DNA from 2 places in the Pseudoalteromonas sp. UCD-33C genome. Region 1 is predicted to be linked to the other one. Evidence: riboswitches for the same ligand, from Rfam matches in the RefSeq annotation. Region 1 holds a riboswitch; the other holds the start of a gene.
What was found. Region 1 has a riboswitch for lysine ahead of lysC (lysine-sensitive aspartokinase 3). Riboswitches for the same ligand answer to the same signal wherever they lie in the genome.
Positions count from the first base shown of each region.

Region 2: linked by a shared signal. The riboswitch ahead of dapA (4-hydroxy-tetrahydrodipicolinate synthase) and the one ahead of lysC (lysine-sensitive aspartokinase 3) in region 1 are both predicted to bind lysine.

Region 1 covers NZ_LJTB01000002.1:641,835-647,261, forward strand. Annotated here, with positions in the region: gene AOG26_RS06120 (sodium-dependent transporter) at 1-12, opposite strand, end outside; gene AOG26_RS06125 (4'-phosphopantetheinyl transferase family protein) at 161-898, shown strand; gene lysC (lysine-sensitive aspartokinase 3) at 875-2,254, opposite strand; lysine riboswitch at 2,336-2,508, opposite strand; gene nhaD (sodium:proton antiporter NhaD) at 2,597-3,847, opposite strand; gene AOG26_RS06140 (hypothetical protein) at 3,996-5,270, shown strand; gene AOG26_RS06145 (condensin complex protein MksE) at 5,273-5,427, shown strand, end outside.
Region 2 covers NZ_LJTB01000010.1:32,530-37,956, reverse strand. Annotated here, with positions in the region: gene AOG26_RS16230 (protein adenylyltransferase SelO) at 1-500, opposite strand, end outside; gene AOG26_RS16225 (DNA-3-methyladenine glycosylase I) at 509-1,204, opposite strand; lysine riboswitch at 1,388-1,584, shown strand; gene dapA (4-hydroxy-tetrahydrodipicolinate synthase) at 1,722-2,606, shown strand; gene AOG26_RS16215 (2,3,4,5-tetrahydropyridine-2,6-dicarboxylate N-succinyltransferase) at 2,621-3,361, shown strand; gene AOG26_RS16210 (PLP-dependent decarboxylase) at 3,361-4,566, shown strand; gene AOG26_RS16205 (succinylglutamate desuccinylase/aspartoacylase family protein) at 4,572-5,427, shown strand, end outside.

The DNA.
Region 1 (5,427 bases):
AACTTGTGCCATACATCTACAAATCTGTTATTATTTTTCATCATTAAACCATAATTACAGTCAACTGCGTAAACTATTTGCGTTTGTTCATGCCTATAAATGTGCATCTGCTGTAAAAATAAACAAAACTAAATACGAGCCTTCGTGTAAGCGTTAAACCATGAGCAGTGACTACTTTTCGAATACTCTTATCATCGAGCAGCAAAGCCAAATAACGGTCAAAAAAATTATGCTGATGGATGCAACACATATTGATGTTGCAAGTTTACCCCTTGATAAATTACTCAGTGAGTTTGAATTAAGCGTGCTTGAAAAACGCAAAGTGCCTAGCGCCAAGCAAGAGTACTTAGCCACTCGCCTAACGTTAAAGTATTTGTATCAACATGCTTACCCTAGTGATGATTTAGCTCTCAATGAAATATCAAGCCAGTTTAATGACAAAGACAGTAAGCTCAAATTACATACAAAACGCAGAGAACCTGTGTGGGCCTGTTTATCACATTCAAATGGTTTAATTGGCGCAGCCCTTAACCCCGAACAGCAGCGATTTGGTTTTGATATTGAACAAAGCAGTAAGCCTCGCCCTTTTATCAAACTCGCAAAGCATTTTTATCATCAAGATGAAGTTGACTTAATTAGCCGTTTTGACGCTCCCGATGAACAGGCACAGTGCTTTTTTAGAATTTGGACATTAAAAGAGTCGCTTGCCAAAGCAAGTGCTCAGCCAATTGCGAAACTACTTGCTCCTAATGTATTTGAAGAATTGAGCAAACATAATTTCAGCGCGAGTAGTAACTCTGTTGAAGGCTTTGATATAAGTGTTGTGGCACAAAAAAGCACTGACTGGCAGTGCTCTTTTATTAATTTTAACGACTTACGCCGCGACTTGGCTTTCTAATAGTCGGCTGTGAATAGCCTGCACGACTTCATCTGACTCACTTTGCTCAACTAAGAAGCACAGGTTATGTTTACTTGCACCGTGGCAAATTAAACGAATATTAAAATCACTCAATACCTGCATTAAGTTCATTTCTTGCTGACGTAATTGAATTTCAGAACCAATTAAAGCCACCAGCGTTAAGTTATTCTCAACCGACACATGACAAAACTCAGAAAGCTTATCTAAACAAGCTTGATCAAGCTCTGGGCGTGATGCATTTGGTGCGTTATCTAAAGTGATTGCAACACTGATCTCGGAGGTAGTAACCAAATCAACCGAAATATTAAACTCACTTAAAATGGTGAAAACACGGGCTAAGAAACCACTCGCTAGGAGCATTTCAGGGCTTTTAACCGTTAACAGAATTTGGTTTTTACGCTGTGTTACGGCACGAATACCTGGTTGCTGAGATTTTTCTTTTTCAATCCATGTACCACCTAACTGCGGTTCACGGCTTGAACCAACAAACACACTAATATGGCTACGGCTTGCAGGTAAAATGGTTGCCGGGTGCAGTACTTTTGCACCAAACGTTGCCATTTCTGCCGCTTCATCAAAGCTTAAGCGTGCAATTGGGCTTGCTTTAGCGCATAAACGCGGATCAGTACTGAAAATACCCACAACATCGGTCCAAATATGCACGCTTTTTGCGTTAATTGCTTCAGCGAGTAATGCAGCACTGTAATCTGAACCACCACGGCCTAAAGTGGTCGTTTGATTGTGCTCATTGCTACCAATAAAACCTTGAGTTACCACAACATGGTCATCAAGTAGCGGCACTAAATGCTCTTTTGCAGCCGCAGCGGTTGCTGCAACATTTGGGGTAGCTTTAGCAAATTGGCTATCTGTTTTTAGCACTTTACGTACATCAAAACGCACCGCATCAAGACCTTGACCGCGTAATACTTGAGTAAATAAATACGATGACAAACGCTCGCCAAAGCTCAGTAGTTCATCTTGATCTGCTACTGACTTAGCCCCGTCTGATGCTAGCTTTTGAAAAGCCTTAAGCGTTTCATTAAAGCCATGTGCTAAATCAGCATCCAGTGACAGCTCTGCCAAAATTGCTTCTTGAATGGCGACAACGCCAGTAATATGCTCAACACGCTCAGCCGCGCTCAAATCAGCTTTACACAATGCAACTAAATGGTTTGTCACGCCTGCACTGGCACTCACAGCAACAATACGTACTTGATTATCAGCACAAATGATTTCTGCGCAGCGGCTCATAGCATCAAAGTTAGCTACACTGGTGCCACCAAATTTTGCAACAACGTAATCTGATTTTGTGTTGGCGGCTAATTGGGTATTCATGTCGTCTCCTTTTGTGGAAAACTATCCACAGTAATTCAAGAAGAACTCGGCAAGGGGGTGCTTTGAAAATAAAGAGTAGTCCATGCCAGAAGCTCTCCACCTAGTTTGGTGACAGTTTTGAGGATTCAGCCCCATAAACCGAAAAATAACCGTGACGTCCGGTTAATTTTCTCGGCGAGTACTTCCCTCATTAATGGTCATCGGCGTTCGTCACCTCACATTAATTACCTAAGTATCGCACCTCTTCTGAATGTTAAGTTAACACCTGGTTAAAATAACAAAGCCTGCTGTTAAAAGCAGGCTTCGAAAGTTAACGTTTAGACGTCTAGCTGTCAAGTTGTTTTATGAAATTAAACTGCCCGCTAAGTGCGAACCGTAATAACCAACGGTATAAGCAATTAATAAATAAACCGACATTTTAAGATAGCTCATAAAGGTCAGTGCCTTAACCTTACTCATGGCAATAATACCTGCCGCAGAGCCGATTATAAGCATTGAGCCACCTACCCCAGTTGCGTAAGTAAACGACAGCCATTGCTGAGGGCTCATCACAATATCAGCTTTTAAAAGTGCTGCAGTTAGAGGTACGTTATCTACCGCCGCTGATAATAGCCCCATCAAGTAGTTGGCATATTCCGGTGCCATCAACTCATATAAGTGAGTAAATTTAGCAAGCATGCCAACTTCTTTTAATGCGCCAACCAGCAATAACACACCAACGAAGAACAATAAGGTGTCGTATTCAATTTCACGAATATAATCGATAATTTTTTTGTTTACGTCTTTTTTGCGCATTAAGAATTGCGCAACCAAAAACATCAGAGATAAACCAAATAAAAAGGTTAATAACGGCGGCACACTATAAAGCACACTCAAAGTTAACGTAGCAATAATCGTCGAGAAGAAGATAACCGCAATGGTAATATCTGTCTTTTCGATACGACGGGCTGCTTGTTTTTCAAACACAACATTACCCGACATACCCACCGACAACATCGCCGCGAGCAGTGCAACACTTGTCAGTGCAGGGGCAATTAATAATAGTAGATTAGCAATAGTGACTTTTTCGTCTAAGAAAATCATCAGGGTTGTAACATCACCCGTAATCAACGACACCCCACCCGAATTAACACTAAATACAATTAAGGTCGCATATTTTATTAATTTTTTAGGATCTAACTTAAGTGACATCACCACCGCAAGCGAGATTAAAGTGGCAGTTATGTTGTCTGAAATAGATGAAAATAAAAACGCAAAACCACCAATCAGAAACATCAGCTTTCGTTCACTGATTTGATTTGGCATAATTTTATGAACAATATTCTGGATAAAACCTTTAGAGTTTAAATACGCTACAAAGGTCATCGCAGCCATTAAGAACAGCCACAAAGTCGCGATTTCTAATATGTTGTGATCCAGTTGATGTTGTATGGTTTCTGGGCTTTGCCCATGAATTGGAGAGATAAATAAGATAATCCAGCATAAAGTGCCAAAAAAAAGCGTCGTTTTGGCCTTGTTTACATGGATAATATCCTCTATAACGATAAGCAAAAATGCCACCGCTATCAGGGTTAGGATAAGTGGGGTTACCATGGTGTTTGAACAACCTTTATAATAATGTAAAAATTGTAAGTCGAGTGTTTCGGCGCGGATTCTAGCAGCATAGAAAGCATAAAACTATTCTCAATTACATAATTTAATACTAATCGCTAACACCAAAGTCTGAATTTACTGGAGCCTTATGATCCCAGCTAAAAAGTTATTAAATACCCTTACTGAACATTGGGGGGTGTTAGAACTGCTATTTAAACGTTTTAAGATGGCTGATTTCAGCTTGAAAGACGTACAAAATGCGATAAAACAAAAACAACCTTCATGGTCAAATGAACGCATTTATAAAGAGACAAATCGTTTATTGAATCAAGATATTATCATTCCACTGGCAAAATCATCGCAGTTAGAAATCAACCGCGCGATCGCCGATTTTGCGACTTTCTTGCTACAAGAAGAACACTTAGGTCTTGCCCAAGAGATTAGCGTGCTCGTTGATGATTTAGCTCGCCTTGGTAATCGCCTTGCTAAAGCCGGTGAAATTGAAGATTACGACGAGCTTCGCCGCTTCAGCCGTATTATGGATGATCGGGTACGAAAAATAATGAAATTGTTTGCCCACAATGAAAACGCAATTTTAAATATTGTTGAGCAAGCGAAAGCTGATAACGCGGTGCAATCACTGCAAAAACGCTATCAGGCTGTAATTGAAGCGTTCGATGAATACATCGAGCCTATGCTTGAAATGGTTGATATTCGTGGTGACTTCCATGCTTGCTTTAATACCATCGAAGCACAAATTAGCGCGCAAATAGAGCAAATTGACCGCCTTGGTAAGTCATATCAAGACAAGCGCATGCTTGAACAATTACGTACCCGTATTTTAGAAATGCATTTAGTTGGTCGTGAAAGTTTACGTAAAAGCGCCGATATGTTGATGCCGCTGCGTGAAGAGTTACGCCGCAACAACCTAATTACTCGCCAAGCGGCTAAAGTGCTTGGTTTAGTGCGTAAAAATGGCGTCGATAACATGTTAAGTGCAGTACAGCCTAACTTTGTCTCAGACGCGCAACGCTTTTCACTTGGTCAGCAACGTCATATCGTGGCCTATATGGCAGGCTTAGTTGACTTTGAGCACGATGAATATCAGCTTCCTGAACATGATGATGTGCCCGCCTATCAAAGCCCGCATATTCCTGATTACAACGACGTTAAAACACAATTTAGAAAACGCTTTAAAAAAGCCAGCAAAAAAGCTCAGCCGCTGCTTAGTTTCTTAGATGAAAGCTACCCAAACTTAGAAGCTGACGAAATGCTGTTCTTGTATCAAAAATTGATTAGCGATGGCGACCTTCAAATCAGCCAAAGCCAAGAGAAAGTAAAAATAAAAATTGCCCAGCAACACTTCTCTCTTTACCCATTTAACTCATCGATTGCTGACGATAAAAAAGCAACAGAGCAATAACCATGACAGATATTAATTTAGATGATTTAACGCATCTGCAAGCTATTAATAAAAAGCTCACATCAGGCTACCACATTAGCGAACAAGACACGCTGATGTGGCAAGAGCTTGACCAACACATTGATGCTTATCGCGCGTTATTTAACGCCCTTGGCCA
Region 2 (5,427 bases), on a different contig from region 1:
CGAGTGACAACTGCACCCGGGCGAGGTGGCTGGCGATACACTGTTTCACCAGTAGTAACCACTGCTAAACAACGCGTAGTCGCGATACCAAGCGCATGAAGTGCCTCACTCATGATGTACTCACGTACAGCCGGACCAATAGCACAGCGACCATCACCACCACGAGAGAATACAGTTGCTCCTGCGCCTTTTAGCTGTAAGTCCCACAATGTGCCATTGTTATCTGCAATAGCACCAAGCAAATGCGCTCTACCATCACCAAGACGCGGTGAAAAATGACCAAATTGATGACCTGAGTAACCAAGTGCAACCGGTGCAACATCTTTATCTATTGTTGAACCAGATAGTAATTTAGCTAAATATTCGCTGTCGTGTTTAATTTCAAAATTATCAGCTAACTTGTCATTAAATAGCAGTAATTGTGGCTTAGCAACGGCACTCGGCATATCTTTAATAGCAAGCAGTTCACTAATATCTGTGTATCGGGTTTGCAGTTCCATAACTGTCCTTAACGTGTTGCTACACCTACACGATTATCGCCTACACCATAGGCCACTAGTTGGCTTAGAGCCTGCAAGCTGTAACCGCTTTGCTGTTGTAATTCATTGAAAAAATCTTGTGCTGCTTGTAACGATTTCTTAGTTTGTAAGCCGCCATCAATCAACTCATGGGCACGCAAGTAGGCTTCTACATCGCGAGAAAGCAAAAAAGTATCTTTACCAAGCGCTCGCAAAGCGTACGGGCCAGTATTTCCCCCTAGACGCGCACCATGCTTTTTAAGATAGGCCCACAAACCAATAATATTGTCAGTTGGCCAATCTGCAATAAATTGGCTAAAACTGCCATGTTTCTCGGCAACTTCGTGGATCATGTACGCATTTTCAGGGATCGTTTGTACTTTTTTAAAATTACGAACAATTCGCTCATCACTGGCTTTTTGCTCAAGCATATCTGGCGGCATCATCAACAACTTTTCTACGCTGAAATCCCAAAACACATCACGAAAACCAGCCCATTTATTATTGATAACAGACCAATAAAAACCGCTTTGAAAGACTTTACGCGTAAACTCTTCTAACCATAAATCGTCATGCATTTTGGCAATATCAGTATCATCGAGCGGGTTTGATAACAATGCATGCAGCATTTCTTCGCTGCCTTTTCGAGATACGGCTCGCTGATAAATATCGTTAAATTTTTCCATCATTTTTCCAATTTATTTGGTTAACGCTAAGTGTACGTAAAAACACGCTTATACGTAACCATGTTGCAAAATCGGTCACTAAAAAACAAATCCTTCGCCTTGACACCTAGATGGCTAAAATGCTTTAATCGCCGCCAATACCCTATTTAACTATGTTGGCTTTAACCTTTAAAGCGAGCATAAAGGGCTGGAAGAGGTGCGTTATTCAGGTAGCGTATGGGAAGAGCACAGACTCTGTTGATCATACGTGAGGGGAATTAACGCCGAGAAGTAACACCGTTTGTGAGGTGCTTATTTCGGGCGACTGGGCTGAATCCCAGCGACTGTCACCAACAATAGCAAAGCGCTATTGATTAGTTTGGTGGAGAGCTTCTGGTCTTAGTATAATAAGGCCGTCGCGTCTTTATTATTTTAAGCCCATTCGCTCTTCGAATTATACCTTGTTCGAACGACGACATGCGGCTCCATTCAAATGTTCCCGCATAAACTCTTCGAATACCTTATAAGTTCGTGAGAGATGATCAACAATTTTGATTTAAACGACTATCCACTATGGACAGCGCTTGTCACGCCATTTTCTGAATCTGGCGAGGTCGATTACACGGCCCTTGAACAACTGGTTACTGAGCAGCAAGATGCAAATAACGGCATTTTATTGCTTGGCAGTACTGGTGAAGGACTGGCGCTTTCACTCAAAGAGCAACAAGCCATTGTTGAGCATGTTTGCCAATTAGCACCAAGTGTCCCACTCATGGTTGCTGTGGGTGGCATGAACCTTAAGCAACAAATTGCTTGGGTTGAATACTGCAACCAACTACCTATTCATGGCTACCTGTTAGGTTCACCTCTGTATGCAAAACCTGGGGTTGTTGGCCAAACACATTGGTTTGAAAGCCTACTAGAAGCAAGTAACCACCCTTGTATGTTGTATAACGTACCAGGACGCAGTGCAGTTGAGATTTCACCACAGGTGATCAAAAACCTTGCTGAGCACAAAAATCTTTGGGCCTTAAAAGAAGCCAGTGGCGACATTAGCAAATTTGAAGGCTTTAGAACGGCATCACCAACACTGGCCATATTTAGTGGTGACGATGCACTTATGCCATATTTTGCTCAAGCTGGTGCAAAAGGCTTAGTTTCGGTTGCCGCGAATGCTTGGCCGAGTCAAACCCATGAGTTTGTTAAACGTAGTTTAAGTGGTCAATACCCAAATCTATTCACCGATTGGTCGCAAGCAATCCAAAGTTTATTCGCTGTGGCAAATCCAATTCCCGTAAAAGTACTGATGCACCTGCAAGGTAAAATAAATACCCCGCATTTACGTCCGCCGCTTACGCATTTAGAGCTTGAGCAAACAGACAGCATCACCCACGCAAACAACACAATTTTATCTTGGAACTAAAAACAGGTTTTATCATGAGCTGGTTAGAATTATTAAACAACTTAGAATCAGGCGCAGTTCGCGCAGCAACACAAGACGAGAACGGCAACTGGCACGCCAATGTTGAAGTTAAACAAGGCATTTTAGAAGCCTTTAAAAACGGCACTAATACTGAGTTCCCAGGTGGTTTTGTTGATAAGCACAACTTAGCACCACAAGGGTTTGCAGCAGATGCTGGCGTGCGTATGGTACCAGGTGGTAGCAGTGTTCGCCGTGGCGCACACGTTGCCAAAGGCACGATTATCATGCCACCAGCATATGTGAATATTGGCGCGTTCATCGACGAAGGCACGATGGTCGATAGCCACGCATTAGTGGGTTCATGCGCACAAGTGGGTAAAAATGTTCACCTAAGTGCTGCAGTACAATTAGGTGGTGTACTAGAGCCAATTGGTGCTAGCCCTGTGGTTATTGAAGACGACGCATTCATCGGCGCAGGCTGCGTTATTGTTGAAGGTGTGGTTGTGAAAAAAGGTGCTGTACTTGCGCCAGGTGTTCGCTTATCGGCAACTATTCCTGTCTACGATTGCGTTAACGAACGCCAGCTAGACAAAGGTGAAGCCATCCCAGAAAACGCGATTGTGATCCCAGGCTCTCGCCCTGCTTCAAATGCATGGGCTCGCGAGCAAGGTCTAAGCATGTCTTGTGCATTGATCGTGAAATACCGTGATGAACAAAGTGATGCATCATTACTGTTAGAAGAGGTTTTACGTTAATGAGCTTTTTGAGCACGCCCATCAAGCAAGCGGTTGAACAAGTTTCAACACATCTTGATACGCCATTTTTTATCTATGATTTAGATAAATTAACTGCACATTTAAATCAACTGACTGCGCAAACCGATGTGAAACTTTGGTATGCCGTAAAGGCCAACCCACTGTCTCGCATTATTCAATGTTTAGACAGCGCAGGGTTTAACTTTGATGTTGCAAGTAAAGGTGAACTTGAGCAAGTACTTGCTCAAGGCATCGATAGCGAGCGCGTGCTCAACACTGGGCCTGCAAAGAGCCCTAAACAAATTTCACATTTTATTGCTCGCGGCGTACGTACCTTCGTGGCCGAGAGCATTAACCAAGTTCGCTGGTTAAACGAACAAGCAACAAAAGCAAATTGTCAGCTGCAAGTTCTATTGCGCGTACAACTTCGTTGGCCAGACAGCGAAAAGAATCCACTTGGCGGCGATAGCCTTACTCCTTTTGGTTTGGGCTGTGATGAGTGGCAAGCACTGACTGTAAGTGATTACCCAGCTCTTAACTTTGATGGCCTACATATTTTCCAATGGGGCAATATGCTAAGTACTGACAAGCTCGCCGAGCTATGGCGCGCAATGATTGCGCCATTACAACAGCTAGCAAGCTCATTAAATATTAACCTTAATATTCTCGATTTAGGGGGTGGCTTAGGCATACCTTATACTCAAGATGCTAACCGACTCGATTGGTCTGCACTTATCGAGACTCTGGCGGCTATTAAAGCAGATGCCGGTGTCAAAGAGCTTTGGATGGAACTAGGCCGCTATGCGGTGGGCGAATGCGGCCATTACGCAACGCCGGTTGTTGAGCGCAAAGAGAATTACAATCAACAACAAGTGATTTTATCAGGCGGTATTAACCATTTACTTCGCCCTGCTGTAACAAGCCAAGATTTTCCTGCGGCATTACTACGCGAGTCAACGGCTGAGCCTGCGGCAATGACTTTATACGGCCCTCTTTGCACCGCCCTTGATTGCTTAGGTGAGCACCAATTAGCGAGCGATTTAAATGAGCAAGACTGGTTGGTATTCAGCCAATGTGGCGCTTACGGCTTTACCGAAAGTATGCCGTACTTTTTATGTCACGAATTAGCGGCTGAATACATCCTTGAACAAGGCAATATTGAGTGCATTCGTAGCGCTGAAGATGCCAGCTATTATTTAAGGTAATCTCCATGAGTAAAGAGTTAATCAGCCAAGAGAATATTGTGGTTGGCGAGATTGCCAACGGCCTACCTCTAACAATTCCTGTGTATCGCTTAAAAGGCGATGGCACGGGACCAAACGTGTATATACAAGCAAATATGCACGGCGCTGAAGTACAAGGTAATGCAGTAATTTATCAATTGCTTGAGCAGCTAAAATCACTCAAGCTGCGTGGAGATATTACTCTAGTTCCTTATGCTAACCCTATTGGTTGCAACCAAAAATCAGGTGAGTTTACTTTAGGTCGCTTCGACCCAATCACGGGCACCAACTGGAACCGCATGTACCGCTTTAATAAAGCGTTACCGTCACAGATTGCTGAACAGCATAAAGACAGTGATGATGCGACCCTTAAAGCTGCATTTAAACAGGCACTCGTTGCTGACATCGACAGTCAATTAACGGGTCCTGATTACAGCCTAACAACGGGTAAGCGCATTGCTCTTAACTTGCAAAAGCTTGCCCACCAGGCTGATATCGTTTTAGACCTTCACACGGGGCCTATCTCGAGTAAGCACTTATATTGCCCTGAATACGCCAAAGACAGCGCAAGCTACTTCAACATCGAGCATGTGTTACTGATCCCAAGTGATTTTGATGGCGCGATGGATGAAGCGAGTTTCTGCCCATGGTGGTCACTATCTGAAGAGCTTGCCAAACAAGGCCGTGAATTTGCTGTTCAAGTCGAAGCATTCACTGTTGAACTTGGTAGCCAAGAAAAAATCGATTTAAGTGCGGCTTTTGAAGATGCAAATAGCATTTTAAGTTACCTCAATCAAAAAGAGGTATTAGTTGATGCTGCGTATCATCCAAAAGCGATGACAC